DNA from 2 places in the Cytobacillus sp. SAFR-174 genome. Region 2 is predicted to be linked to the other one. Evidence: riboswitches for the same ligand, from Rfam matches in the RefSeq annotation. Region 2 holds a riboswitch; the other holds the start of a gene.

Region 1 (15,119 bases), on a different contig from region 2:
CCAGGAAAGTCTTTCATTTTCCAGCCTTCCATATTTTTGTTTCCGGCGTAGGCAGGGTCTGCATATACACCTTCAATGGTGGCGGCCCGGAGAATATTAAAGAACGTCCTTGCAGTAACACCCCGGAGCTTCACTTTATCCTCTTCAAAGGCTGTAAGAATTTCATCCTGCTGTTCGCCCTCCAATTCAGCAAATGGCTTCTTGAACTTTTCATTGCTGTAGGTCTGCAGGGCAGCAAGTCCGACATCAAATATTTCATGCCGTTTTAAAGGGGATTGGTAACCCTGAAAGTTCGACCCTGGGAAGAACGGACCCTGCATATATTCCCTTGTATTGTTGCCCCATGAGCCCGCAAGCTGATGGTCGATAAAAAATGGAACATCCAAATCATTCGCACCAGGGCCATTTTCATCCTTTGGATAAATTCTCTCAACGGCAGCCTGCAGGATTCCGAATGTCTCGGGGTTTGTGAAATATAAAGGCGACTGCTGATAGGCAACCTGATCATGCCCGTTTGTATGGGCATTCTCTTCCGTTGCTGTACCGTCTTTGTTCATGTTTGCACCAATTAAGCCGCCAAGAATACCGCCTCCTACTAAACCGCCGGCAACTAACCCGGAATTGCGGATGAATCTTCTCCGGGACATGGTTGATTCTTGTTTTTGTTCATGTTCAGACATCTATATGGAAACCTCCTTTTATTTGCCATTATGGAGAAAAATATACTTGTCTAAACAGTTTGATAGGAATATTTTTTGGATTGTGAAAAGAAGAGAGGAGATAAGGGGGTTTTTATCGCAGTCTAACGGGCAGTAAGACCCCCGCTTCAAGACTCAGAGGAATCAAAGGAGGATAAGCGTGGGGGGGGGGCAAACTGCCCGTAAAGGCCCGATTGGTGAGATACAGTGAAACTTGCCGATGCGCAGCAGAGGCTTAGTTGAACCAATCGGGTTCGTAGTGTCGATTGATTGAAGCGCTAGCGGAGATCTTAGCGACACTAGAACGCGACTAACAATCAGTGGGGGTTAAGGAAAACCCCCACTGATTGAAGTTTCACTTTATGGCATTAAAAAAGATGCAAACCGATTGGTCTGCACCTTTTTTAAGTCCGAATGACGGACAACCTGGAGATTACGATTTGCATAGGGCCGAACCGATTTTAAATATATCGGTTATAGACGAGAGTGCCTTTCGAACGCTCTGCAAACCCTCCCTGGTTTCTTGCAATGCCAATGACGAACCTTGAAGTCGCTGTTACGCTTTTCATCGTCAACCAGTCCCTTCCGTTTTGTTATTGGCCTTGCATTATTTGTTTACCCCGTATACTTGTGTTAAAACCTGTTTATTTAAAAAATTGGAGTTTTTTTCTTTAATAGATAAAATGAAAGAAAGGAAGTGAAACACGATGAAAACGAAGAAAGAAATCCGTGAGTACATATGGAATTTTCTTGAGGAGAACAAGCTTGGCCGCTTTCCGTTTCCTTTAACGAATAGAATTCCCAATTTCAAAGGAGCTGAAAAAGCGGCTGCATTTGTTTTTACTATGCCTGAGTATAAAGAGGCTAAGGTCATTAAGGTAAATCCTGATTCTCCGCAGCTGCCGGTCCGCACCCAAATTCTGAAAGATGGAAAAACATTGCTGGTTCCGACTCCACGGCTGAAAGCAGGTTTTATTATGGTAAAGCCGGAGTGGGTACCGCCCGGGGAGGAGCGAAAAGCAGCGAGCCTTAAGCATATTCACTCATACGGGAAAGAAGTTCCCCTCACAGAATTGCCGAAAATTGATTTGTTTTTTGCCGGATCAGTGGGGCTTCACCGGGATGGCCGGCGGGTCGGAAAAGGGGAGGGCTATGCTGACCGGGAGTATGCGATAATCAGGGAACTGGGGAATCCTGAAATCCCTGTGATAGGAACAGTTAACAGCGCCCAGGTGACAGAAGCAGATATCCCGAGGGATCCTTATGATATGACTGTCGACTGGATTGCCACTGAAAAGGAACTGATCAAAACCAATACGCCCTATCCAAAACCAGCCGGGATTCAATGGGATCTTGTCACGGAGAAGGAAATGGAAGAGATGCCGGTTTTGCGTGAAATATGGGAGATCACAAATGGAAAGGCAGCCAAGTAATTGACTGCCTTTTAAGCTTTAACTTCGTCCATATTCTTTAAAACATCATCAATCATGGCGTGATTTTCGGGGGATTCATCAATATGATTCCATAAGATTTTTCCCTGAGGCGAGAAAAGCCACGTCCCGCCCTGAATGTAGACATCCTGAGTTTTCATTGATTTCATGACAAACTCCTTTTGTTTTTCATCCTTAGGGATAAAGCCGCCAACTTTTCCTGTCATAAACCCAAGTGCTGCCTTTGAAAGAAGCTTCCATTTTGGCATGGTTTTATGTCCCGTTCCTCTATAAGCTTCCCGGGAAGGGTCGCCGAGGATCGGAAAAGGGAACGGACCGAATTGCTCAAGGAATTGACTGATAAAGGTTCCTTTCGAAGGAGCAATGACAATGACTTGAAAACCTTTTGCTTCTACTTCATTTATGCGCTCGCGCAACTGCGCAAGATATTCCCGGCAGACCGGTCAGCCAAGATGGCGGACGAAGACAGCCATTGTGTATTGGCTGCTGATGGCCTGTTCAAGCGTAATATTTTTATCAGGATTTTGGGTTTCTAAAATATATTTCATGAAATATCCCGCCTTTCGGATTTACATCTGATCATACCTAATTCTATTGAAGGAATAAAGAATTGCGGCTTGCACATAAAAAAACAGGAGTTCGCACTCCTGTTTAGTCCCGGCTCCCCAATATCCCAAAAATGCGAAGGATATTTATGAACAGGTTGATAAAATCAAGGTATAGAGCCATCAACGGTACTTCTTCCGGTGACACTCCATACTGTTTCATGCGATTGAAGTCGAATAGCACATATCCGCTGAACACAAGCACTCCGATGAAGGAGAATGCTAGCATCGCGTTAGAGCTTAACGGCCAGATGAGGCTGAAAATTCCGATCGCAATAAGGGCGAGCAATGCCGCAATCAGCATGCCGCCAAGGAAAGATAAGTCCCGCTTCGTTGTCGAAGCATATACGGCTAAGCCCGTGAACACAACCGTGGTCGTAGCAAGTGCTGTTAAAACAGGGTTAGGTCCAATAGCAGCCAGGTAGTGGGCAACAATCGGGTAGGTCGTCATTCCTGAAATAAATGTAAATACATAAAGGAATGTATACCCAATAGCTTTTTTGCGGCGGAGCAGGAAAGCGAAAAGCAGCATTCCAAGTTCAAGAAGCATCAGCTGCAAAAAAAGGGCTGGAGGGATGAAAACACCCGCCATCGTTCCGATAAATGCGATCCCCAATGATAAGGCAAACGCCCGTAAGACAGAAGGCAAATAACTGTTATTTGCAGTATGCTGTACATACATTTTTTCATTTCTCCTCTAAATTCATTTTGTATATGTATATACGACTGAGCTATTATTTAAGTTTCATTAATTATTTATTTTTTAAAAGGTCTCTTATTTCAGTTAAAAGCTCGATATTTTTATCCACAGCTGGTGCAGGTGCTGCTTCTTCTTTCTTTTTGAAACGATTGTTAATAATCCTGATAAAGACGAAAATGGAGAATGCCACGATGAAGAAATCCACCACATTCTGTATGAATAAACCGTATTTTACCTGTGCTCCGCCGACTTTCACCATCAAATCCGTAAAGTTAACTCCGCCCATTAGCAATCCGACAAGCGGCATAATGATATCATCTACAAGGGAAGATACAATCTTACCGAAGGCAGCTCCGATTACAACCCCAACCGCCAAATCCAGGACATTTCCCTTTAGAGCGAATTTTTTAAACTCATTCCACATAACAAGTCACCTTTCTTTGAAAATTACCGTTATTATACTATGAAGAAGGTATGAAAACCAGATAGGGAAGGACCTATTGACAGAAACAGGCTTTTTCTCTATAGTAACTATGACAATTATATTTCTATTATTCCCGTGTGAGCGGGAGAGGTTCATAGCTTCACCCTCTATAAAAAACTATGGCTTTGATTATAATAATCAACCATATCCACGAGAGGATATGGTTTTATTTTTCAAGCTGTACTTTTCGGACCTCTCTTTAGGATCAGCGGGATCATATAAAGGGAGGCTATTTTTATGTCAGGAAGAAAAGATGAGGAATTAACGGATATTACATTGTTGGGAAATCAGGGTACTAAATATCTTTTTGAATATGCTCCTGAGATTCTGGAGGCTTTTGATAATAAGCATCCAAACCGCGATTATTTTGTAAAGTTTAATTGCCCTGAGTTTACGAGCCTTTGCCCAAAAACAGGCCAGCCGGATTTTGCGACCATCTATATCAGCTATATTCCGGATCAAAAGATGGTAGAGAGCAAGTCATTGAAGCTATATCTTTTCAGCTTCAGAAATCATGGCGATTTCCATGAGGACTGCATGAATATCATTATGAATGATCTTATCGAATTAATGGATCCCCGCTATATTGAGGTTTGGGGCAAGTTCACTCCGCGTGGAGGAATCTCCATCGATCCGTATTGCAACTACGGAAAGCCGGGGACGAAATATGAAGAAATGGCCGATTACCGCTTGATGAACCATGATCTATATCCGGAGACAATTGACAATCGCTAAACCATAGCTTGCTTAAAGTTCATTTTTAAAATAATATCAAAAAAGGCAGAGGAATCTGCTTTTTTTGTTGCAGAAAATATACATAAGTGGGATTATATTTAGGGAATATTCTGTATTTTAATAGAGCAGTACAATAATAAAGCTCTGAAAGGGGATATAATGAAGAAAAGCATACATAAAAAAGATCCTCGCTTTAAGATTGCAGAGAAAGAAGCGTGGATTGGCATTGGTCTGGTACTCTTTAATTTTATTTGGTGGTATGGGTTTGCCTATGGGCTGGGGTCCGAACCTGCCGATGAGTATACATTCATCATGGGGATGCCTGCCTGGTTTTTCTGGAGCTGTGTAGCCGGATTTGTTGTCATGGTGATACTGGTATCAGCAGCTGTAAAATTCCTGTTTAAGGAAGTTCCGTTCGAAGAAAACGGGGAAGGGGGAGAATCCGAATGAACTGGCAGGTTATTGCTCCTCTTCTTTTCTTTTTAGTCATTATTTTTCTGGTGGGTCTATGGTCCAGCAGAAAGATTGATACGAGCAGTTCGTTTCTTCAGGATTATTTTCTTGGAGGAAGGCAGCTGGGCGGTTTTATTCTGGCCATGACCATGATTGCAACATACGGCAGTGCCAGCAGTTTCATTGGGGGTCCCGGTGTTGCATACACCCAGGGGCTTGGCTGGGTATTGCTTGCCATGTCACAGGTTGTTACTGGTTATTTCGTCCTCATGGTTCTTGGGAAAAAGTTTGCGATTACAGCAAGAAAGTATAATGCTGTAACACTCATCGATTTTCTGAAAGAGAGATATAACAGCAAATGGGTTGTCTGGCTATCCTCGCTCAGCATCATTATTTTCCTTTTTTCCGCCATGGCTGCCCAATGGGTTGGCGGAGCAAGGTTAATTGAATCACTGACAGGATTAAGCTATTTATCTGCTTTGTTTATTTTCGCGGCTTCTGTCATGGTCTACGTTGTCATTGGCGGCTTCCGTGCAGTTGCCGTAACGGATGCCGTCCAGGGCGGAATTATGTTCATCGGCACCATGATCCTTCTGGTTGCTGTTATTGTGGCAGGTGGAGGGATACCGAATATTATCAGTGATCTGTCTTCAGAAAACCCGAATCTGATTACACCGTTTGGCTTTGATGGCGGATTGACCCCTTTATATGTGTCCTCATTCTGGATTTTGGTTGGAGTGGGGGTTGTAGGTCTTCCTCAGGTTGCGGTAAGGGCCATGTCCTATAAAAATGCCAAAGCCATGCATAGGGCCATTATCATCGGAACAATAGTGGTCGGCTTTATCATGCTGGGCATGCATTTAATTGGCGTGTTTGCCCGGCCGATTCTTCCGGGAATTGAGGTGGGGGATAAAGTTATGCCGATGATTGCCATGGAAGTCCTTCCACCATGGCTTGCGGGAATTGTGCTGGCTGCACCGATGGCTGCCATCATGTCAACCGTGGATTCCCTGCTCCTCCTGGTCAGCTCTGCGATTGTAAAAGATGTGTATATTAATTACATTAAACCTGATGCTGAAGAAAGCACGATTAAGAGAATGAGTTTTGCAGTCACAGCTCTGCTGGGAATTCTGGTATGCATTATGGCGCTCAGTCCGCCCGATTTGCTGATTTGGCTGAATCTCTTTTCTTTCGGAGGACTGGAAGCAGCGTTCATATGGCCAGTTGTGCTGGGTCTTTATTGGGCGAAGGGGAATAAATATGGTGCGGTGGCCTCCATGATAACCGGAACGGCTTCCTATATTTTATTCCATACTTTTTATCCCAATGCTTTAGGCATGAATACAGTCGTATTGCCTATTGCTTTATCACTGGCCGCCTATATAGCTGTAAGTCTATTTACCGAAAAAACAGCACCTGCAGCAGCAGAAATTTAACCAAGAGGCTCCGGAGAGGTATTCCGGGGCCTTTCGTATTAACCGGCAAAGTGCCTATAGATCAGGCTCTCTCCACTATAATCAAACGTTTGATTGAAGCAGGAGAAGAGTCATATATAAAGGATAAGGGAGGAAACATGGGTTTTTGTAAAAAAATGAGCATATTGATAGGTTTGTAGAAACGATCCCTATTTGTTACACTTAATTAGTTGAAACGTAATTGTAACATTTGACTTTAAATGGAAATGTTTTTTTACATTAGGGAGAATATAATGAAAAATTTTATAAATATGATCATAATTGCCATGCTTTCATCCGTTATAGCAGGCTGTTCAAGTGAAATAAATGCATCTTTAAATACAGAAGAAATAAAACTTGAAAAAGAAGATAAAGTAGAAGCAGAAGCTAATATATCCGTACAAGAGGCTGGAAAAGATAAAAAAGATACGGTTTGGCTTGAACGTAAGTCACTTTTCCAGATTGACGCAACAGACGGGATCATGAAATATACGGTCTACCTTTTTTCGGAAGACGAAAGAAGAACCATTTTGGAAGAGGACAGCGCGAAAGGAAAGAAAGGCGATTCCTATTTTACAGGACATTATTCAGTATACCTGGCTTTGAAGGGGTCAAAAGAGGCGTATAAACAAGCAGCTCTAAATGACAGTTCTGAAATGTCCTTTAATCCTTCAAAGGAACAGGTTTACACTCAGAAAATGAGGAATAAAACCATCATCTCGATCTTTCAGTCCAAGGGGGAAAACTTAGTCAAGGGCCAGCTGCTGGCGATTAAAGATGGAGAAGTGCAAAGAATCAGTACGGAAAAAGACATGACCACTACCTCCAAAGCGAAAATAAAAACGATTAATCAAAAGTATCTTCAAACTGCCCAAAAAAAGAGTGATGGATGGGTTATTTCAACATGGCTTTTTAATGAGGAAGCCCATTCAATGAGCCTGCACGACCAAATCGAGCTTTCAGAAGAAGATCATTCTGATATCGACTGGATGAACCTGTGGCTGAAAAAGGAAGCCATTTACTATCCTTTTAAAAACCTGGCACTCAGCGGGGATGCCATTGAGAAAGCAAAACAGGGAATCCCCCTCGGAAGTCCATTTCCGATTGGCACAAACATATCTGAAATTAAAAAGTCAGATCCAAACTTTGTTGAAGAGGGGTTTGAAGGTGGAAGCCCTTTTGTGATGTATCCTGAAATCACCTATTATTATGAACGGGAAACCGGGAACGTAACAGCTATTTCCATTCCTGGACAGCGGGTGAGAACGTCAATGGACGAGATTACTGCCATGTTTGGCACTCCAGCGGAGGTTAGGGAAGAGAAGCTGTCAGGTGAAACTATCTCCACCTACCCGGCAGATAAATATTCTATCGATATGGTTTCTGATTTAGAAGGAAACGTCAGTGAAATTGTATTAAGGAAAATAAAAAATCATGCGGGTCAATGACCGCATGATTTTTTATAGTCATGAAAGGGCGCTTCCGCTTTAAAATGCCCAATCACCTTTTCTGAATACAGGTTCAGCGCTGCCGTCTTCAGTGATTCCGTCGATATCCATTTCAGCGGAACCGATCATGAAATCAACATGTGTTAAGCTTTCGTTCAAGCCGTTTTCACCCAGTTCTTCACTGGACATTTTCTTGCCGCCTTCAATACAGAATGCATATGCACTGCCGATGGCAAGGTGGTTTGAAGCATTTTCGTCAAATAAAGTATTATAGAAAAGTAGATTGGACTTGGAAATTGGCGAGTTGAAAGGAACCAGTGCCACTTCTCCAAGATAGTGGGAGCCTTCATCTGTCTCAACCAGCTGCTTAAGGATTTCTTCTCCTTCTTCTGCCTTCACATCGACAATGCGGCCGTTTTCAAATGTCAGGCTGAAGTTATCGATGATGTTTCCGCCATAGCTTAGCGGCTTTGTGCTCGAAACTGTACCGTTCACACCTGTCTTGTATGGTACTGTGAACACTTCTTCAGTCGGCATGTTCGCCATGAATTCGTGCCCCTGTTCATTCACACTGCCTGCCCCGACCCATAAATGGCCTTTTGGAAGCTCGATTGTCAGGTCTGTGCCTGGAGCTTTATAGTGAAGCTTCTGATATCGCTTGCTGTTTAAGTAATCCACTTTTTCATGAAGTGTTTCATCATGCTTTTTCCAGGCTTCAACCGGGTTATCCAGGTCAGCGCGAGTGGCTTTAAAAATAGCGTCCCAAAGCATTTCAACCCTGGATTCCTCCGGAGCTTCAGGGAATACCATGTTTGCCCATGCTTGGGAAGGCGCAGCAATGACTGTCCAGCTCACTTTATCCGACTGGATGAATTTGCGGTATTTTGCAAGCGCCTGTCCGGCTGCTTTCTGGAAGCTTGAGATTCGCTCTGATTTCACGCCTTTCAGCAAATCAGGGCTTGCTGAAACGATTGACATGAATGCCGCACCTTTTTCAGCTAAATCTTCGACTTCCTTTGCACGCCATTCAGGGTATTCGGAGAAAGACTCATCCGGTGCTAAATCGTATTTCGTGCGTGTGACCGCATCATCGCTCCAGTTCACAACAACGTTATGAGCTCCTGCTTCATATGCCTTTTTCACAATAGTGCGAACCAGTTCAGCTGAATCAAGTGTTGTGTTAATAACCAGCGTCTGCCCCTTTTGTACATTTACGCCGACCTTCACTGCAAGCTCTGCGTATTTCTCTAAATTCGTTTGAAATTGACTCATTATGTATTCTCCTTTTGTCAGAATCTTCATTTTCATTGTAGCGGTTCTGTCCGGAAAAAGAAACCTATTGAACTGAAAATCATGCTGCAGAACTTCAGGGCTCCATCTCCGGGCGGAGACATAATTAAAAAGGAATCTTAAACAGATTCCTTTTTTGCATGAAATGCTTTATTCCTTTCAGGCAAAGCAAACATCAGCCAATACAAAAACGCACTTATACCAGCCAGCAGTGCCAATATAAAGAATGTCCAGTCATAGCCGATCCAGACTGTAAGGGGGATAGAGATCGGCGCAATGGTTTTTCCGACTGTAAATCGAAGGGAGGCAGCTGCAAAGTACTGACCCCGCATATGATCGGGAGCAATCTTTGATACAAAGCTCTGCTGGAGGCCAGCGGTCATTAATTCGCCCATAGTGAAAACGGCCATTGCCAGAATTAATCCCCATATCCATTGGGTTTGTCCAAACAGTATGATGGCTGCTGCATACGTAAGAGATGATAAGATAAAGACATTCCTTTCCTTGTACTTTATCATCATTTTGGTGACAGCTACGGTAAATAAGGCGACAAGGAAGCCGTTCTCGGACAGCAGAATGCCAAAAGCCTGTTCCCCCTGAACGGTAAAGGACCAGTCCATCCATTTAAAAAGCTGCTGGTTATGAATCACTTCATTTGTATAGACAGGTATTAACAGATCAAGCTGCATAAAAGTCTGTGCAGCCAAAACACCTGCCAGGATAAAAAGGAGAAAGGTCCTGTCCCTGAAGATAATGCCATAATCTTTGGTTTGCTTTACTAAAACATGATGCCATTTACTGTTTTCACTTGACCCATGTATCTGCGGAGGTAAAGTTTCCCTTGTCCATCGGAAAAGGATGAAAGCTAACAGAATACAGATAATGCCTGCGGCCATAAGAAGCTGAAAACGGTAATGGACATAGAAAATGGCTCCTAAAATGGGACCCACCACAACCGCAATATTAATAGAAGTGTAAAAAATAGCAAATACCTGGCTTCTGTCTTTTTCCTCCACCACATCGGCAACCATTGCCTGGCTTGCCGGCCAATAAAATGAGCCGAAGATTCCCACAAAAGCAAAGCAGATAAAACCAAGCACAGGAGATTCCAGCCAGGGTGAACTGGCAAATCCAAAAATAATAAATGAAAGTCCCTGGCCGAAAGCAGAAAGAACCATCATTTTTTTGCGGCCAAAGCGGTCAGCTGTATAACCGCCCATTAAGTTGGCAAGCACTGAGAATACCTGAGAAAAAATGAGCAATAAACCAGCCTTGTCTTTTCCGAATTCATCCGCGAAATAAATCGTTAAAAACGGGAAGAACATCCAGAATGTAATATTCATAAGCGCTTCCCCAAATAACCTTACTTTTAGATTCTTATCCCAATCTTTTATTTTCATGCTGCGTCCCCATCTTCAATCTCAGAATAACGCTATCATACTACCAAATTTAGAAGAAACACAAGAAGACTTTTTGTTCAAAAAAGCCAAACCTTGATGAAGGTTTGGCTTTTCATATCAATAGACGAAAATCATCAAAACAGTGGTAACAATGCCTACCCATATGGCCAGCAATGCACAGTAGCCCATAATATGACGAATATGAAGGCCGACTACACTTAAAATAGGAAGTGCCCAGAAAGGCTGGATCAGGTTCGTCCAGGCATCACCCCAGCCTACAGCCATAGCCGTAATGGCGGGATCAACCCCCAGCTGCAGCCCGGCAGGAACTTGAAGAGGCCCCTGTAAAGCCCACTGCCCGCCGCCTGAAGGGGCAAGAATATTGACGATGCCAGCGGCCCAATAGGTAAAATATCAAAGGTGTCTTTACTTGCTATGGACGCCATTCCATTGATTATCGACTCTGCCAGCCCGGAGCTGCCAAGAACGGCGATAATTCCGGCGTAAAACGGAAATTGCAGAATGATAGGGGAAATGGCAGAACCCGCTTCTTTAAAGGCATTTGCGTATTGCACAAGCGATTTGTGCAGGATAAGGCCCAGGGATAGAAAGGTAATATTGATAATATTCAAGTCAAGGTCACGCCCGTTTATGAACTCGAAAATGACATAGATTAACCCGATTAATCCGGTAAAGATGCCGAGAAAAGGTGTTCTTTCAAGTTTTCCGGCGGGCGTTTTTAAAACTTCAACCGGTTCAGCTTCTTCCTTGGACATCTTTGGCGGAACATATGAGATAATATTTTTCTTGGGTGCCATGAGCACGATGAAAATTGGCATTGTAACAATAAGGGCAATTAATATTGCGATTGTTCCCGGATGAAAAATCGTCTCTGAAGTTGGAATCACCCCAGCAATATCCTCCAGAAAGTGCCCCTTTGTCGAAACAGTCAGACCGATTGAACTTGACAAGCCAGCTGTATATAGAGCTGTAGGTGCATAGGCTGCAGCCACTAATAGCGGGAAGTGTGCGTTCTGATTTCTTTTCCCGACTTCACGTGCAATAATGGCGCCAACGACAACAGCAAGGCCCCAGTTAATATAATAAGCAGCAGAAGAAATGAGAAAAGTCAGTACGTAGGCCTGGTTGGCCGTCTTCGCTTTGGAGGAAAGCTTTTCAAGTATACGCTGTACAGAAGGAACAGAAGCAAGCGCCATGCCTGTCATCAAGAGAAGCACCATTTGCATGGTAAAAGCAAGGTATACCCAGAAGCCGTCACCAAAAGATTTAAACAGCTGGGCAGGTTCAGAAGGCTTCATGAAAAATCCGGCTATGAAGACAAACAGAGTCATAAGTACAGCAATGACAAAGGCGTCAGGGAGATACCTTTCCACAAGCTTGGAGAAACGATCTGCCATTCTGGTTAACATCCTGTCACTCTCCTTTCAGTATTAGTACATGCTATGGAGAGGACAAGCTATGTATGCCAGTTCATATAGAAAAGCCCCGGCAGCAGCCAGGGCTAAACTTTAATCTTTATCTTCCATTGCGGCCTTCAGCAAATCGCCAAGGCTTGTTCCAAAGGACTCTTCCTTCTGGGTATATTTCTGAACAAGTTTTCGTTCTTCGCGTTTGTTGACGGCTTTCTTTTTGTCCTGTGCTTTCTCCACCACATTGCATGGGCGGCACTGGAAGTAGGTGCCTGCCTTGCCCTGGTGGATCTCCATTTTTTTTCGGCACTGCGGGCAGCGGCGGTTTGAAAGCTTTGGATCCTTGCGCTTTCGGAAACTGCAATCAAGGTTCGAGCAGACAAGTATTTTCCCATCCTTTGTATTCCTTTCTTTCAGGAAGGAATCGCATTCAGGACATTTTGAGCCCGTGAGATTATGGGCACGGTACGATTTGTCACTCTTTTTAATTTCTGAAACCAAGTTTTGAGTCTGCTTGCGGATATTCTGGAGAAACTCTTTTGGATCTGCTTTTCCGCGTGCGATTTTCTCCAGCTCCTGCTCCCATTTGGCTGTCAGTTCCGGTGATTTCAGATCTTCATTCACCAGGTCCATCAGCTGTTTGCCCTTTTTAGTCGGAAACAGGCGTCCATTTTGCCTTTCGAGCGCTTCAGTCTCAAGAAGCCGTTCAATGATTTCCGCTCTTGTCGCAGGCGTTCCGAGGCTGTATTTTTCCATCTGGGTCAAAATGTCAGCTTCTGAATAGCGAAGAGGCGGATCAGTCAGCTTTGCAGCGGATTCGGCATTTTGCAGTGTAAAGCTCTGTCCTTTCGAAATGTTCTTCAGGCTCTGTTTTCCTGTCTCTTCTTCAGTATTCCGTTCCACCTTGCGATAACCGAGGTCGATAACGGCCGTTTCCCTCGCTGTGAATTTCTCACCATTAACATCGATAGCAGCATGGATGGTTTCATACTTATAAGGGTTATGGAAAATGGCCAAAAATCTGCGCAAAATCATTTCGTACAGCTTACGCTCATCAGGGGACAAATCACCGAGATGTACACGTTCTTCAGTCGGAATAATCGCATGATGATCGGTTACCTTTTCATTATTAAACACTCTTTTTGCGAGCACCCTGCCCTGATTCGCAAGGATTGGCTTCACTTCATCCTTATAGGAAGCAGCGATTCCATGAAGGCGATCCATCATGGTTGCTTCCATATCCTTTGTTAAATAGCGTGAGTCTGTCCGCGGATAGGTGACAAGCTTATGCTGCTCATACAGTTTCTGCAGTACATTCGAAGTTTTCTTGGCAGAAAAGCCAAAACGTTTATTCGCGTCACGCTGCAGTTCCGTCAAATCATAAGGAAGAGGCTGAAGCTCTGTTTTTTCCTTCCGGTTAATGGACTGGATAACCGCTTTTTGCCCCTTTACTTTGGAAAGAACTCCATCTGCTGCCTCTTTAGAGAAAATGCGCTTTTCACCATTTTTCTCCCAGTCAGCCTGCAGTGGGCCAATGTGGGCGCGAATCGTCCAGTACTCTTTTGGAACAAATTGCTGAATCACTTTTTCCCTTTCCATAACGAGCGCCAGAGTCGGTGTCTGCACCCGGCCCGCAGATAGGGGATCCTTGTATTTAGTCGTCAGAGCCCTTGTGACATTTAGGCCGATGAGCCAGTCAGCCTCTGCCCGGCACACGGCGGATTCATACAAATCTTCAAATTGTTTACCGGGCTTAAGGTTTTGAAAACCGTCACGGATAGCGCGGTCCGTTACAGAGGATATCCATAAGCGCTTGATTGTCTTGCGCCAGCGGATTTTCTCTAATATCCAGCGAGCGACAAGCTCCCCTTCACGGCCTGCATCGGTTGCAATGATTATTTCCGTAACATCCTTCCGCTTTGCCAGGTTTTCAATAGCTTTATACTGGTGGCTGGTCTGCTTCATCACCTTCAGGCCCATTTGGTCAGGAATAATCGGCAGATCCTCCAGATTCCAGTTTTTATATTTGCTGTCATAATGCTCCGGCATCTTTAATTCGATTAAGTGGCCAAGAGCCCAAGTGACGATATATTTATCGCCTTCCATATAGCTTTTATGAGATTGCCGGCATCCCAGCACCCGGGCGATTTCACGGGCAACACTGGGCTTTTCAGCAAGAACAAGTGATTTCATAATGACTCCTTTCAAATCCATTCAGTTCCTTTTGTATCCTAACTAAGTATAGCGGAAAATCATTCATATTTGTAATGGGATACGTTATTATAGACAAAATCAGACAGATGCCGATTTAAGGTGTATTACTTTTCATTAACTCCGATTCATTTTACAATGAATATAACAGTTTGCTGACAAATAGAAAGACAAGGTGAAAATAATGCATGAAAAGAATCAGCGCTTACTTGATTACATTCAGGAAAACTCAATAAACATTACAGACATGTGGCTGTCCTTAAGGGAGAAACAGAAGGGCTCCATTTATTCTGCGGATGCAGACCCAGCTTATGAACAGCTCCTGAGAGAACAGAATGCTTTTACCAACCGTACCGTTTCAACCGCTTTACTTGATGACGAAGCAGTGTTTATTGAAAATATGGAGGAGTGGGCCAGGACTGTAGCTGAAAGCAGAGTGGACACGAGTACTCCCATTTTTCAAGTGCTTGGTGCTTTAAGCACTGTAAGGGAAACCTATTGGCATTTTGTTGAAAAGTTCATTAAAGAAAACCAGTCTGAAGTGACAACAGATGATGTATTAAAATGGAGCAAGACCATTAACAGAGCTTTCGATAAACTGATCAATAAATTTTCGGAAAAGTATTATGAACTGACCACCAGAAGGCTTGTTGCCCAGCAAAGTCTGATCAATGAACTTGGCACTCCAGTCATTCCTGTTAAAGATGACACAGCTGTTCTGCCGCTTATCGGCGATATTGACACCGAGCGTGCGCAAATC
Region 2 (15,119 bases):
CCACTTTCTTTTCAACAAGCGGTTCCGGGTTTAATGAATTATTCGTAGGTGTTGGTGCATCCCGTGTCAGAAACCTTTTCCAGAATGCCAGAAAGCATTCTCCTGCTGTCGTCTTTATTGACGAGGTAGATGCACTTGCAGGACGGAGAAAGCAACATGGCGGAGAAGAAAGTGAAAAAACGTTAACTGAACTGCTGGTCCAGCTGGACGGCGGACATTCCAATGATGGAATATTATTTATTGCCGCCACAAACCGGAAGGATATGCTCGACGAAGCATTCCTGCGTCCTGGACGGATTGACTTCTCCTTCAACGTTCCACTTCCAGATACAAAGGGACGGAGAGAGATTATTAACATTCATACACGAAACAGGTTACTGGCTGAAGATGTAATGACAACTCTGGGCGATCTGGCAGAAAGCACCTCTGGTTTTTCAGGTGCAGATCTTCATTCTCTCTTCGAAACGGCAAGCCGCAGAGCAGTCCGAAACGGCCAGGAAATTATCTCAAAAGAAGATTTGGATTACGCTCTGGACCGTACTATTCTAGGAACCACCACCCGGGCTTTACAGGATGCCGGAACGAAGCAGCGGGTTGCAATCCATGAAGCTGGCCATGCATTAGTGGCTGCTTTAACAAAACCTGGATCCGTCCGGAAAGCAACCATTATTCCGCGTGGCGAAGCGCTTGGGTATGTAGCTCCTATCCAGAAAGAACTTCATTTATCGACAACAAGTGAATTGCTGGACCAGGTCGCGATGATACTCGCTGGCGGTGTATCAGAACGAATGATTCTTGGCGAGCACAGCATTGGGGTAAGCGGTGATGTTAAACAAGCGAAGCATATCATTGAGCAAATGGTTGATACAGGGTTACTTGATAACGGCTTCGAGCTTACTTTCAACAAAGGACAAAAAGAAGCTAAAATGCAGGATCTATTCCAAAAAGCATTAGAAAGATGCGAATTGATTATCGCTAATCATCAGCCTCAATTTGAGAAACTGGTAGAAGCCCTTCTGGAGAAAGAAACATTGGAAGGCAGTGAAGTCCAGGAGATTGCTGGAGAATTGAAGGCAGAAATGGTTATAGCATGATAACGGAACCGGCTCCTGCCTTGGGGCTGGTTTTTCTTTTTTAACTTTGTCTATTATAATAATATTATGTAAAGTGTATTTGAAAAGCCTTCTAATATAGAAGGCTTTACCTGCTATCCCCTGCCGGATGCTCTGCCTCTGATAAAGTTAACCACAATGATGATTGCTGCGATTACCAGCAGAATATGAATAATGCCTCCAGCTACTTTAAATATTAATCCAAGAATCCATAATACAAGCAGAATACCTGCTAAAGTCCAAAGCATACAGGTCACCCCCTTCGCTTTTGATTTATTCCTTACATACCCCTTTATAGGCAAGAAAATTCCTTAACTGCTGAAATACTGACATTGTTATGTTTTACAATGGATAGTTATTTTAATCCTGAAAGTTTTTCAAATACCCGTATTTTTCATCAGCAGTATCTGCATCCTTTCTCCGTCTTTGCATATACTATATTCACGGCCGCCCACCTCTTCTAACGCTATCGTTGCGGGACTAACCAGACCGGAATGTGGGCGGCCACCTGTATAGGTGACAAGTACCTATACCACCACTAGACCACTTTCGCACACACCATTAAAGCTGCAAACCGCTCAGGGGTTGCAGCTTTTATTTTTAAGGTCCGTCATCAATCAGTTCGTAGCCTGGAATCAGTTCTGACAGCGGAACAATTTGGGCTTTCTCTTTATATACAGGTATATACTCTTTTAGCACACTAACCATCTTTGTACCTGTTATGCCGACATGGCCGATTGCGATGATGCGTTCGTTTTGCACGAGTTTTTCAGCAAGTCTGTCAGCCTGTTTGGTGATATGTGCTGTCGTATAAATATCATCGAAGAAAATATTGTTTTCGACATAAGGAACACCTATTTCATTTGCCAGCTTGCCGACGACGCTTTTTCCGGTTGTTTTGCTGTCAAGATAAAATAATCCGTGTTCTTTACATACTTCAAGGACAACTCTCATGACCCGTTCATTTTCAGTGGCTCTTGAACCCATATGATGATTCATGCCGACCGCATGGGGCACTTCTTTAATGGCGCTCTCTACTCTGCTGCGGATTTCTTCATCTGTTAAATCTGTTGTGATGGCCCCCGGCCCAAGCCAGCTCCTTTTTCCTCTTTTCGGCTCCATCGGCATATGAACGATTACTTCATGCCCGTTTTTATTTGCCAGTTCTGCATCTTCTTTTGTCGTTGGCATGAAGGGCATGATGGCAGCCGTCAAGGTCACCGGCAGTTCCATCATTTCTTTTGTTCCCTTCATATTGTTCCCAAGATCGTCAGTGACAATGGCCAATTCAGGTTTTGGAGAAGCAGCACTTATGGGAGTTCCTATACTTCCGAATGAAAAAATCAATACAAATATGCTGAAGAATCTCTTCATTTTTCCATCCTCCTTTGCGCTAGCATTCCCTGATTCCCTAAATCCGTTCCAATACAAAAACTGCCAGGATCTTAAATCCTGGCAGTACCCTATTTCTTATGCATTTTAAACTCAAGGAAAAGCTCATTATAATAAGCAAGCATCCTTTTTCCCAGGTTCTCGTAAACCTCCAGCCGCGCTGTCATTTCTTCATCCGGATAAAAACGTTCGTCAGAGATTGTTTCTTTGTCCATATATTTCAGCGCCTCTTTATTTGGCGTTGAATACCCGACGTATTCTGTATTTTGCGCCGCATTTTCCGGGTCAAGGATGAAATTCATAAACTGGTGGGCCGCTTCCGGGTTTTTAGCAGTCTTAGGGATGACCATATTATCAAACCAGAGATTGGAGCCTTCTTCCGGAACTACATATTCAAGATTATCCTTCTCCCACATAAGCTCCTGTGCCGTGCCGGACCAGACCACGCCAATGCCGGCTTCATCATTTTCCATCAGCATTCTGATTTCATCACCCACAATGGCCTTAATGTTAGGTGTAAGACGATCGAGTTTTTCTTTAGCTTCCATCAAATGGCCTTTATCTTTGTCATTAAGAGAATAATGAAGACTGTTGAGCCCCATGCCCATTACTTCCCTTGCTCCATCAATCAGGAGGATCTGGTTCTTTAATTCAGGGTCCCATAGATCATTCCAGCTCGTGATTTTTTTATCACCTAAAATATCGGTGTTATAAAGAATACCGACTGTGCCCCAGAAATAGGGAATTGAATACTCATTTTCAGGATCAAAAGGCAGGTCCATAAAACGAGGATCAATATATTTCAGGTTTGGAATTTTAGAATGATCAACCGGCAGCAGCAGGTCATCTTCCTTCATTTTTTCAATCGCATATTCTGATGGAACTGCAATATCATAAGCTGTTCCGCCCTGTTCAATTTTCGTCATCATCGCTTCATTGGAATCGAATGTTTCATAGATGACTTTAATGCCTGTTTCCTGTTCGAACTTATCCACCAGGTCTGCATCAATATAATCGCCCCAGTTAAAAATGGTCAATGTATTGCCGCTTGTGTAGCCCTGGGAGGAATTCAGCCCGGAAACGATGTACAACAAGGCGAATGAAACGATTAATACGGCGGCGAGCGCCTGAATAAGCTTCTTCATTGCCTTACCCCCATTCCATTCGGCTTATCATTGCGCTTTGTAATAAAGTAATAGCCTGTCACCAGAATGATGGTAAATAGGAAAAGCAAAGCGGATAAAGCATTGATATTTAGTGAAACTCCCCTTCTTGCCAGGGAATAAATCTCAACTGACAAAGTGGTAAAGCCATTGCCTGTAACAAAGAAAGTGACGGCAAAATCATCCAGAGAATAGGTCAGGGCCATAAAAAAGCCTGCGAAAATTCCAGGTGTGATATAAGGGAGAATGACCTTAGTCAGCACATCCAACCTGCTGGCCCCAAGATCCATGGCAGCATAAATCATCGATGTGCTCATTTCTTCAATCTTAGGCAAAACCATCAGAACGACAATCGGAACACTGAAGGCGATGTGTGCCAGTAAAACAGATACAAATCCAAGCTTAAGTCCGATCATCGTAAAAAGAATTAAAAACGACGCGCCAATAATGACATCCGGACTGACAATCAGCACATTATTCAACGACAGGAGCGTGTTTTTCACTCTGCGCTTTCGTGCATAAGCAATCGCAAGTGCCCCAGCCACTCCAAAGATGGTCGATATCGCTGCAGATAAAAGAGCAATAATAACCGTGTTCAGGACAATGATGAGCAATCGGGTATCCGCAAACAGCTCCCGATACCAATCCAAAGTAAATCCTTCGAATTGATACATGGTTCCTCCACTGTTGAAGGAATAAAATATTAAGTAAAAGATCGGGGCGTACAGGATGATAAAGATAAGAGCCAAATAAACTGCCGGCCATTTCCTGTTCTTTTTCATTTATAGGATCCCCCGCTTTCTTCTGCCTGTCAGCACCATAATGAGTACCATGGCAATAATCAGGAAGACGGCAATGGTAGAGCCCATTCCCCAATCCTGTGTTACAAGAAAGTGCTGCTCAATGGCGGTTCCAAGAGTAATGACACGGTTTCCAGCAATCAGTCTTGTCAGCATGAATAATGATAGAGCAGGGATAAAGACAATCTGGCATCCTGCTTTAACGCCATCCAGTGTCAATGGAAAGATAACACGCTTGAATGTTACCCAGGAAGAACCGCCCAAATCATTGGAAGCATCCAAAAGCGTTGGATTCAATTCATCTAAAGAATTAAATATCGGCAATATCATAAAAGGAAGAAATATATAGACCGACACAAAGATAAAGCTGAAATCCGTAAACAGGATTTGTCTTCCGCCGATTCCCATCGCTTCCAGAAAGTTATTCGCAGCGCCATAGGTTCCGAAGATGCCAAGGAAAGCATAGGCTTTCAAAAGCAGATTAATCCAGGATGGCAGGATGATCAATAAGAGCCACAGCTGCTTATGCTTCGTTTTCGTCAGCAGGTAGGCCGTCGGATATGCGATCAGTAATGAAAATAACGTTATTAAAAAGGCATACCAAAAGGAGCTTAGCGTCATTTTTAAATAAACAGGCGTAAAGAATTTCCGATAATTCTCCAATGTGAAATGCCCTTCAATATCAAAGAATGAATAATACAGAACAAGAAGCAAAGGCGTCACAACAAAGAGGGCAATCCAAAGCACATAAGGAATTAAATAAAAATTGCGGGAATTAGTTCTCATGGCTTCCCTCTTCATAAGCTTCCAGACGCTTATCAAATTCCTCTTCGGTTTCCCCATGCCTCATGACGTGAATCGCTTCAGGGTCGAAATGAAGGCCAATTTGATCCCCGACGGTCGCCTTTTTGGTTGAATGGACGAGCCACTCATTGCCATCGCTGTCATAGCAGCTGATCTCATAATGTACTCCCCTGAATAGCTGGGAGTCAACTTTAACCTTCAGCTTCCCATCATCCGGGGCTGTAATAGCCAGGTCTTCAGGCCGGATTACAATCTCAACTTCTTCATTCGGCTCAAAGCCTCCGTCAACACACTCAAATAACCTTCCGGCAAACTGTACCTGATAATCCTTGATCATCGTTCCGGCAACTATATTGGATTCACCAATAAAATCTGCTACAAAGCGATTGATCGGCTCGTCATAAATATCAGTAGGAGTACCGCTCTGCTCAATGCTTCCGCTGTTAAGCACGAAGATTTCATCTGACATGGCAAGTGCTTCCTCCTGGTCATGTGTGACGAAAATAAACGTGATGCCAAGATTTCTCTGCAGCTCCCTAAGTTCATACTGCATTTCGGTCCGCAGCTTCAGGTCAAGAGCGGATAGGGGCTCATCCAGGAGAATGACCTCAGGCTCATTGACAATGGCCCTTGCGATGGCAACACGCTGGCGCTGCCCTCCTGACATTTCTTTAATTTCCCGGTTTTCATAGCCTTCAAGGTTTACAAACTTCAGCGCTTCTTTTACTTTTTTCTCAATCTCCGCTTTCTTCATTTTTTTGATTTTTAAGCCGAATGCTATGTTTTCATACACATTCAGATGCGGAAACAGGGCATAGTCCTGAAAAACCGTGTTTACTTGCCTTTTGTTGGCGGGAACATGATTAATGACTTTTCCATTAAAATAGATATCCCCATCAGAAGGTTCAGTAAAGCCGGCAATCAGCCGCAATATCGTCGTTTTCCCGCAGCCCGATGGACCCAGCAGGGTATAAAACTTCCCGCGTTCAATTTCAAAGCTGACATTTTTTAAAACTGGCGGATCATTATCATATCTTTTTGTCACCGAATTAAAACGGATAATGGTGTTATCTGTCATCTAACTCTCCCTATCTATAGAAATTTACAGCACGTATGCCTTGTTAAGTTCAAACGTATAATATCATAGATTGCCCGAAATCTGTCATATATTGCAATTTGCCTACAAAAATAACCCCGCATCTTGAATGCGGGATTATAGATGCTACACTCCCCGCTTATTGCCCCATACATAGGTATGCAGCTGCGGAAGAACTTTCACATCTGTCAGCTCACTGTCATGAATCGTTTTTTCAATAAGCCAATCATATTTATCAAGCAGCCTCTGCAGTAAATTCCGGTCGTCTGCTGTTACCGTATCATCATTTCCCACCTGCAGATAAAACGGAACCCCTGGATAGCGCTGATATACGTTTTTGGCATATTCATAATCCTCATCATCAAAAACAACGATCTTCAGGGAGAACTGCTGATCTTCTCTTCTGCCTGCCTGCAGTTTATTCACGATCAGATCAAGCACTTCAAAGTCCGTATTCATGCCTGAACTCGGCGGCTTTGGGGACAGGGTCAGTTCATCAATATCATAAAACCAATCCTGCCAGCGGCTTCCCTGTGTTTCGAGGCAGAGCTTAATACGTTCAGCTTTAAGCAGAGAAATTAATTCACCCAAATTTTTCAGAAGAGCCGGATTGCCGCCCGAAATGGTTACGAAAGAAAATCCGTCCCCGCCGAGTTCTTTAAGCTCCTTCCAGATTTCATCCGGTTCCATTTGGCGGATGCTGTCCTTCGCACTTCCATCCCAGGTAAAAGAGGAATCACACCAGCTGCAGGAATAATCACATCCTGCTGTACGGACGAACATCGTTTTTTGGCCGATCACCATTCCTTCCCCCTGAATAGTCGGCCCGAAGATTTCCAGTACAGGAATCTTACTCAATTTCCATCCACTCCCTTCTTGCTTCAGCATAGCTAGTAGGAGTTTCAAAAAGGCGCACAAATTCAACTCTTGCACCGTCATATTGCTCTATTCTGTTTTGCAGGCTTTCTTGCATTTTTTCATAAATCCAGACAACCATATTCTCGGCTGTCGTATTCATTGGGGGCAGCGTTTCGTTCAGGTACTTATGGTCAAGAAATATCTCAATCTCGTTTTTCCAGATTTCTTTTATGTCGCCGAAATCAATCATTAACCCTCTGTCATCCACGAATCCGCTTATGCCAAAAATCACCTTATAGGTGTGGCCATGCAGGTTTTTGCATTTTCCTTCATAGCAATGCAAATGATGGGCTGAATCAAAAGTGAATTCCTTGCTGACCATTACACGCTTATGGTGGTATTTCAGCTGATCCGGCTTAATGTCTTCATTAATTTTTTGGAGTTTTTCAACAATCCTGAAACCGTACATAGCTTAAAGCTCCCCCTTTTCACTGAGGTATTCTTCAAGGCCTTTTTGTCTTAAATGACATGCAGGACACTCACCGCAGCCATCTGCCGGAATGCCGTTGTAGCATGTCAGCGTATTATTACGCACATACTCAAGGGCATCCAATTCATCTGCAAGCTTCCATGTTTCAGCTTTATTGAGCCACATTAAAGGCGTATGGATCACAAACTGTTCATCCATTGACAGATTCAGTGTGACATTCAGTGATTTGATAAAAATGTCCCGGCAATCAGGGTAGCCGCTGAAATCTGTTTCACATACACCGGTAATAATATGCCTGGCATTGATCTGACTGGCCAGTACACCGGCAAAGGACATGAATAAAAGGTTTCTTCCGGGCACAAATGTCGATGGAAGCCCGCCTTCCTCTCCATCCTTTACTTCAATATCATCACGGGTCAGTGCGTTTGGCGCAAGCTGATTCAATAGGGACATATCAAGGATATGATGCCTGATTCCCAGATCTTTTGCTATTTCCTTGGCACATTCAATTTCAAGTTTGTGCCGCTGATTATAATTAAAAGTGACTGCTTCCACCTCGGCAAAACGTTCCTTTGCCCAGAATAAGCAAGTAGTACTATCCTGGCCGCCGCTGAATACAACGAGCGCTTTATCATTTTTCATAAAAATATTCTCCTTTAACATAGAAAAACAGGACCACTAAGAAAGCAGACCTGTTTTCCTTAGTTTTTTAAAGAGGGTAGCTAGAACCTCTACCGTGTACACGGATTTTCTATTGAACTATCAGTTTATATTATCATCTTTACAGGAATTTTAGAAGATATTACTTATATTCAAACGAAAAGTTTTATAATTCAAAATCGTGGAAAAGTATTAATACATCGCCGATTTCAAAAGGAGGGATTGAAGCCATGATCAGGTTTACATCGACTTCACGCTATTCCTTTGGCATTGCAAAAAAAGGGACATTTGCAAGAAGGTCTGCAGGAATGAATATTCAGGACAGGTCTGCTCTGATACGAATGGGACTGCTCCAATAAAAGAAACCGGTAAAAAAAGGTGCGGCTATTGCCTGCACCTTTTTTGCGTATCAATTTTCTGAATCAGCCTCCAGCAGATCCCAGGCAGTAATGATGCCTTTTGGTTTTTCAGTGGGCTTTCCATTCTCGGTTACAATGATCCCTTCAAGTTTTTCATTATTATTTCTGCTCTCCTCAAACATATCCTCCAAATCGAAAATAGAGGTATTCGTACCGGCAAAGGCTATTTGATGCTTGGATTTCTTGTTGTAAAGCTCTTTGATTTTCACCTTTTTCAGCTGGATCGTTTCTTCCGTAAAATGCTCTGCCATCCATTTTACAATATCCGCCGAGGTTAATAGCCAGGAATATTCCTCTTCCCGGGAGTAAATGGGAAACTGGGAATGTGAAAATTTATTGATAATGGCAAGTACATCTGAAAGCTTGCCATCTTCATAAAAATAAAACACCGGTGTGGCAGCAATCGAAATCGCGGTTTTGGGCTTTTCAAAATGGCCGGCAATCAGTTCAATTTTTTCCACCGTTTCCAGGTGCGGTTCTGCTATATAATAATCCAGATCAATTTTTTCATGAACAATAGCATTTCTCAGTTTGGCAAACTGATATAAATCGTCCTCATATAATCGAATCAGCGAATGGTTTTTCTGTATTTCAATCAGCTTATAAAACCTGTCAGTTCTGGCTTGTTTAGCAGATTGTTTCAAAGCCTTGTGAATTCGGTTAAAGGCTGCCTCAAATCTTTCTGATAAGTTCATTTTTATATCTGTACCCACAATAATCTCTCCCTAATTCATAATGTCCCTACTTTATTCCCATATTAGAGGACAAAATAAACTATGAAGATTCTGGCTCGCCTTCCGGCAGAATAATTTGCACAAATAGAATTTTCAATCTATTATATGATATTATATTGTTTAGCTGAAGACATTGCATAAATATATAAGTTTACTAATAAATTTTTTCGTTCTAACGTTAATAAACATAGATTTCCTTTGTTTTAGGAAAGAATAATATGTGTATTTAGTCTCGGCGAAAATGGATATTTATTATTACTGAATAATATTTTACAACCTTCAGCTACCTACAATTATTGAGAAAGCTGGTGAAATCATGGAGTATACTGTACATCCTTTAGGAGATAATGCCGTTCTTATTGAACTTGGGAACGAAATCAGTGAGGATGCACATCAAAAAGTGCAGACACTGACAGCCTTTCTCGAGAAACATCGTCCAGATTGGATGATTGAATACATACCCGCTTACACAACCGTCACTGTTTTTTATAATCCATTCGAGATCTATCAGCTTTCAGATGGAGAACTTCCATTTGACTTCATATGTTCTCTCCTAAAACCGCTTATGGAAGAGCTGGGGGAAAATAAAGCAGTGGAAGCAAGAATAGTGGAAATTCCGGTTTGCTATGGAGGAGAATTCGGTCCTGATCTTGATTATGTTGCCGAACATAATGGACTTACCCCTGATGAAGTAATAGACATTCACTCTTCTGGCAGCTATCTGGTCTATATGATCGGCTTTGCGCCAGGCTTCCCTTTTATCGGCGGAATGTCAGAACAAATTGCCGCACCAAGACGGGATACACCACGGTTAAAAATTCCCGAGCGTACAGTTGGAATTGCCGGGATGCAGACCGGGATATACCCAATTGAGACGCCAGGAGGCTGGCAGCTGATCGGCCGTACTCCTGTTAAGCTGTTTCGCCCAATGGATGAATCCCCTACCTTGTTAAAAGCTGGCGATAAAATCAAATTCAGGCCAATCAGTCTGGAAGAATACCATCATTGGGAGGAGACGGATCAATGATTAAAGTGTTAAAGCCTGGACTCCTTTCAAGCATTCAGGATCTGGGAAGAACCGGCTATCAGAAGTTTGGCGTCATAGCCAGCGGGGCAATGGATCCTTTTTCACATAGGATGGCCAATCTGCTGTCCGGAAATGAGGAGAATGATCCTGCATTGGAAATAACGATGATGGGCCCAACCCTGACATTTGAAGAAGACACATTAATTTCAATTTGCAGCGGTGATCTTTCCCCTTCGATCAATGGCCAGCCTATTCGGACATGGCGGTCTGTTTTTGTGAAAAAAGGCAGCGAACTTAAATTCGGAGGATGCCAAAAAGGGTGCCGGGCCTATCTGGCTGTTTCCGGTGGTTTTGACGTTCCGGAAGTAATGAACAGTAAATCCACCTACCTGCGCGCTGGTATTGGCGGCTTTAAAGGCAGAGCATTAAAGGCTGGAGATGTGGTGGAAACCGGCAAACCTTCCCTCCAGTCTTTGAAAATGAAGGACTATTTATCAAAGCAGCTCCTTGATAAAGTTTTTGTTGAAAACGACTGGGGCATTGCTTCAAAACTCATTCCGGAAACTGTGGGGAATCCGGAAATCAGAATCACCAGGGGACGTCAATTTGATTTATTTACCCATGAAAGCAGGATTCAGCTTTTTAATCACGCATTTGAGGTGACAGCACAATCTGACAGGATGGGATATAGATTGAAGGGCCCTGCCCTTGCCCTGTCAGAGCATGCTGAACAAATATCTGAGGCCGTCAATTTTGGTTCCATTCAGGTTCCGCCTGATGGAAATCCGATTGTCCTGCTTGCTGACAGGCAGACAACCGGCGGATATCCGAAAATTGGACAGGTTGCCGCTGTCGATCTTCCCCTTCTGGCACAAGCTAAACCCGGGGATGCCTTACGGTTTGTGGAAATATCAAATAAAGAGGCGCAACAGTTACTTATAAAGAGAGAACTGAAATTAAAGGAATTAAAACAAGGGATATCTTTAAAAACCAGAGGAGGAAATTAACATGCACATTGTAGATATTAACTGTGATATGGGAGAAAGCTTTGGTTCCTACAAGATGGGACGCGATGAGGAAATCCTGGACCACATCACCTCAGCCAATATCGCCTGCGGCTTCCATGCCGGCGACCCTGCGACCATGCGAAAAACAGTCAGATTGGCGCTTGAGAAAAATGTTGGCCTGGGTGTCCATCCGGGACTCCAGGACCTGCACGGGTTCGGCCGCAGGGATATTAGTATTACACCTCAGGAAGCCTATGACCTGGTGGTCTACCAGATTGGCGCTTTATATGCTTTTGTTAAATCAGAAGGCGGTAAGCTTCAGCATGTTAAACCACACGGTGCACTGTTTAACATGGCCTCAAAAAGCGCACCATTATCGGAAGCAATTGCAGAAGCTGTTTACAAAGTGGATCCAGAACTGATTCTGTTCGGTCTCTCAGGGGGCGAATTGGTTAAAGCCGGCAGGAAAATTGGCCTCCGGTCCGCCAATGAAGTATTTTCAGACCGGACCTATCAGGAGGACGGATCGCTTACGTCAAGACGGGAAAGCAATGCACTGATTACTGATCACAGCGCTGCTGTTAATCAGGTAATCCGCATGGTCAAGGAAGGAAAAGTTCATTCTGTTCAAGGCACTGATGTATCCATTGAGGCCAATACGATCTGCATCCACGGTGACGGGGAAAGCGCTCTTGAATTTGCCCAGTACATTCCGAAGGCATTGAATGAAGCTGGTATCCAGGTAGCAAAAATCAGTGATATTTTGAAATAAAATTGGTATTGATGGAGAAAATTAATGCTTGTGCGAATGGCACCCCATCAGCCCCTGCAGGCTGATGGCATAAAAAAATAACCACAAATTGAATTATTGGGGGAAAATGCATGAAAAAGCAATCTAATGCCAGTCTTTTACTTGGCGCTGCCTTCCTTATGGCTACATCTGCCATTGGCCCGGGCTTCCTGACTCAGACGACTGTATTTACAGAAACCCTGCTTGCGAGCTTCGGGTTTGTCATTTTAATTTCTATTATTATTGATATTGGTGCACAGATGAATATCTGGCGAATTATTGCTGTGTCTGAAAAACGGGCCCAGGATATTGCCAATGATGTCCTGCCGGGCCTCGGATATTTCCTGGCTGCCCTGATTGTTATGGGTGGACTGGCTTTTAATATCGGAAATATTGCAGGTGCCGGGCTGGGTACTAATGTTATTTTCGGCATTTCGCCTGAATTTGGCGCCCTTTTAAGCGGAATTCTGGCAATTGGCATTTTTCTTGTAAAAGAAGCCGGAAAATTAATGGACCGCTTCACACAGATTTTAGGATTTGTCATGATCGGATTAACTCTTTATGTCATGTTTACGGCACAGCCTCCTGTTGGTGAAGCTGTCGTCAAAACGTTTGTTCCAGACAAAATTGATATTCTGGCCATTATTACACTAGTCGGCGGTACGGTCGGCGGCTATATCACTTTTGCTGGCGGCCATCGCCTAATTGATGCAGGTGTCAAAGGAAAAGAAGCTCTTCCTGAAGTCACAAAGAGCTCTGTGAGTGCAATCGGGATTGCTTCCATAATGCGTATCTTCCTTTTCCTCGCAGCCCTAGGTGTAGTTTCGCAGGGCTTGGCACTGGACCCATCCAACCCGCCAGCTTCTGTTTTCCAGCTGGCTGCGGGCAATATTGGCTATAAAATGTTTGGAGTTGTAATGTGGGCAGCAGCCATCACTTCTGTAGTCGGTGCAGCCTATACCTCAGTCTCATTTATTCGGACATTGAGTCCTTCTATTGAAAAATATCATAAATGGGTGATTGTCGGGTTTATTGCCGTTTCTACATTTGTCTTTGTTTTAATTGGAAAGCCGGTAAAAATACTGGTTTTAGTTGGTTCATTAAATGGTCTTATCCTGCCAATCGCATTAGGTGTCATGCTGATTGCTGCCTATAAAACCAAAATTGTCGGTGACTACAAACATCCTCTGTGGATGACAATTTTCGGTGTCATTATCGTGGTTGCCATGTCTTACATGGGGGTTTACTCATTAATCAACGGAATCCCTGAGCTGTTTAAATAAACATGAAAGGAGATTTTTATATGAACTCCCCTTCTCTATTGAAACCTGATGAGTCGCGCAAATTAATTCGCAGCGGCGAGTGGGATAAGCCGACTGCTGGAATGGCAAACGGCTACATTCAGGCCAATCTTGCCATATTGCCAAAGGAACTGGCTTTTGAGTTTCTCCTTTTCAGCCAAAGAAATCCAAAATCCTGCCCAATCATCGATGTGACAGAACCTGGGTCTCCTGTGCCGATGCTGTCAGCCCCAAATGCTGATATCACAACCGATTTGCCCAAATACAGGATTTATAAAAACGGTGTTCTCTCTGAGGAGCTTTCGGACATCACTTCTTATTGGGATGGTGATATGGTGGCATTTCTGATCGGCTGCAGTTTTACCTTTGAAGAAGCATTGCTGAAAAATAATATCCCTATCCGCCATATTGAGGAAAATCGGAATGTCCCGATGTTTAAAACCAATATTGAGTGTGTGAAGGCAGGCCGGTTTGAAGGGCCAATGGTTGTGAGTATGCGGCCGATGACAGAGAAGGAAGCTATTCGGGCTGTCCAGGTGACTAGCCGCTTCCCTTCTGTCCATGGGGCCCCTGTCCATATTGGGAACCCTGAAGCAATCGGCATTCATAATATTCATCAGCCCGATTTTGGCGATGCCGTGACGATTAAAGATGGAGAGGTTCCGGTCTTTTGGGCTTGTGGCGTCACTCCTCAGGCAGTTGCCATGCATGTAAAGCCGGAAATTATGATTACACATGCACCGGGACATATGTTTATTACTGATTTAAAAAATGAAGAGTTTTCGGTTTTATAGGAAAAAGGCGTCCATTGGGCGCCTTTTACTTTTTGTGTTTTAAAAAATCCAGTGCATCTTGATGATCCTTTTTCATAATCTGCTCTATTAATGGGTCAGCCGGGATGACTTCCTTCTTTTTACTTTTGATAGTCCGGTAAACAGGCCTGATGGTGGATAGACTGCTTTTTACTTTCCATTCTCCACCCTGAAAGACTATTTTCAAATCGATGAGACCGAGATGATTGCCCCAGTATCCAGCCTGTACAGCAGCTGTTCCATTAATGGTTCCTGTCTTCAAGTCGATCCCCGGCACCTTTTGCAGCTCATCTTTGACAGGAAAAACAGAATGGCTGTGACCGAATAAAATGGCATCTATTCCTTGAACTTTGCTGAGTGCCTGAACTGAATTGCCCTTTTTCTCCTCCAGCCCTTTATCGGATTGGAGGCCGGTATGTGCAAGGGCCACAATGATATCCGCCCCTTTGCTTTTCATTATAGGGATAAAGTGCTCTGCCGTTTCTTTTATATTTTTCACTTTAAGGTTCCCGCGAAAATACTCTTTATTCCACTCCGCAACAATCGGAGTAATAAAGCCGATGACTCCGACATTCAGCTTTTGCTTTTCTCCAGCTGTATCTGTCACTTCTTTCTCTATAATGGTGTAGGGGTTAAAATAATTGAGGTCATCTT

Evidence for each region. A riboswitch is a leader RNA that binds a small molecule or an ion and turns the genes downstream of it on or off. The one in region 2 is predicted to bind preQ1.
Region 1: it holds a riboswitch for preQ1, as region 2 does, so the genes downstream of both, queF (preQ(1) synthase) here and queC (7-cyano-7-deazaguanine synthase QueC) in region 2, are expected to answer to the same signal.

The regions. Positions count from the first base shown of each region.
Region 1 is NZ_JBQCMZ010000004.1:11,446-26,564, reverse strand. It holds gene ACTHRG_RS05475 (gluconate 2-dehydrogenase subunit 3 family protein) at 1-680, opposite strand, end outside; gene ACTHRG_RS05470 (5-formyltetrahydrofolate cyclo-ligase) at 1,406-2,131, shown strand; partial or broken gene ACTHRG_RS05465 (AhpC/TSA family protein) at 2,143-2,580, opposite strand; gene ACTHRG_RS05460 (Bax inhibitor-1/YccA family protein) at 2,801-3,436, opposite strand; gene mscL (large conductance mechanosensitive channel protein MscL) at 3,507-3,878, opposite strand; PreQ1 riboswitch class I at 4,020-4,065, shown strand; gene queF (preQ(1) synthase) at 4,176-4,673, shown strand; gene ACTHRG_RS05445 (YhdT family protein) at 4,833-5,123, shown strand; gene panF (sodium/pantothenate symporter) at 5,120-6,562, shown strand; gene ACTHRG_RS05435 (hypothetical protein) at 6,835-8,028, shown strand; gene ACTHRG_RS05430 (aminopeptidase) at 8,068-9,300, opposite strand; gene ACTHRG_RS05425 (MDR family MFS transporter) at 9,438-10,718, opposite strand; partial or broken gene ACTHRG_RS05420 (short-chain fatty acid transporter) at 10,836-12,148, opposite strand; gene ACTHRG_RS05415 (DNA topoisomerase III) at 12,248-14,341, opposite strand; gene ACTHRG_RS05410 (STAS domain-containing protein) at 14,544-15,119, shown strand, end outside.
Region 2 is NZ_JBQCMZ010000002.1:239,368-254,486, reverse strand. It holds gene ACTHRG_RS03555 (AAA family ATPase) at 1-1,094, shown strand, start outside; gene ACTHRG_RS03550 (lmo0937 family membrane protein) at 1,208-1,360, opposite strand; gene ACTHRG_RS03545 (divergent polysaccharide deacetylase family protein) at 1,713-2,486, opposite strand; gene ACTHRG_RS03540 (ABC transporter substrate-binding protein) at 2,576-3,649, opposite strand; gene ACTHRG_RS03535 (ABC transporter permease) at 3,646-4,449, opposite strand; gene ACTHRG_RS03530 (ABC transporter permease) at 4,450-5,253, opposite strand; gene ACTHRG_RS03525 (ABC transporter ATP-binding protein) at 5,243-6,349, opposite strand; gene queE (7-carboxy-7-deazaguanine synthase QueE) at 6,494-7,225, opposite strand; gene queD (6-carboxytetrahydropterin synthase QueD) at 7,218-7,694, opposite strand; gene queC (7-cyano-7-deazaguanine synthase QueC) at 7,698-8,357, opposite strand; PreQ1 riboswitch class I at 8,411-8,453, opposite strand; gene ACTHRG_RS03505 (hypothetical protein) at 8,606-8,734, shown strand; gene ACTHRG_RS03500 (CBS domain-containing protein) at 8,785-9,507, opposite strand; gene pxpB (5-oxoprolinase subunit PxpB) at 9,845-10,555, shown strand; gene ACTHRG_RS03490 (biotin-dependent carboxyltransferase family protein) at 10,552-11,562, shown strand; gene ACTHRG_RS03485 (LamB/YcsF family protein) at 11,564-12,334, shown strand; gene ACTHRG_RS03480 (NRAMP family divalent metal transporter) at 12,445-13,635, shown strand; gene ACTHRG_RS03475 (putative hydro-lyase) at 13,656-14,447, shown strand; gene ACTHRG_RS03470 (metallophosphoesterase) at 14,473-15,119, opposite strand, start outside.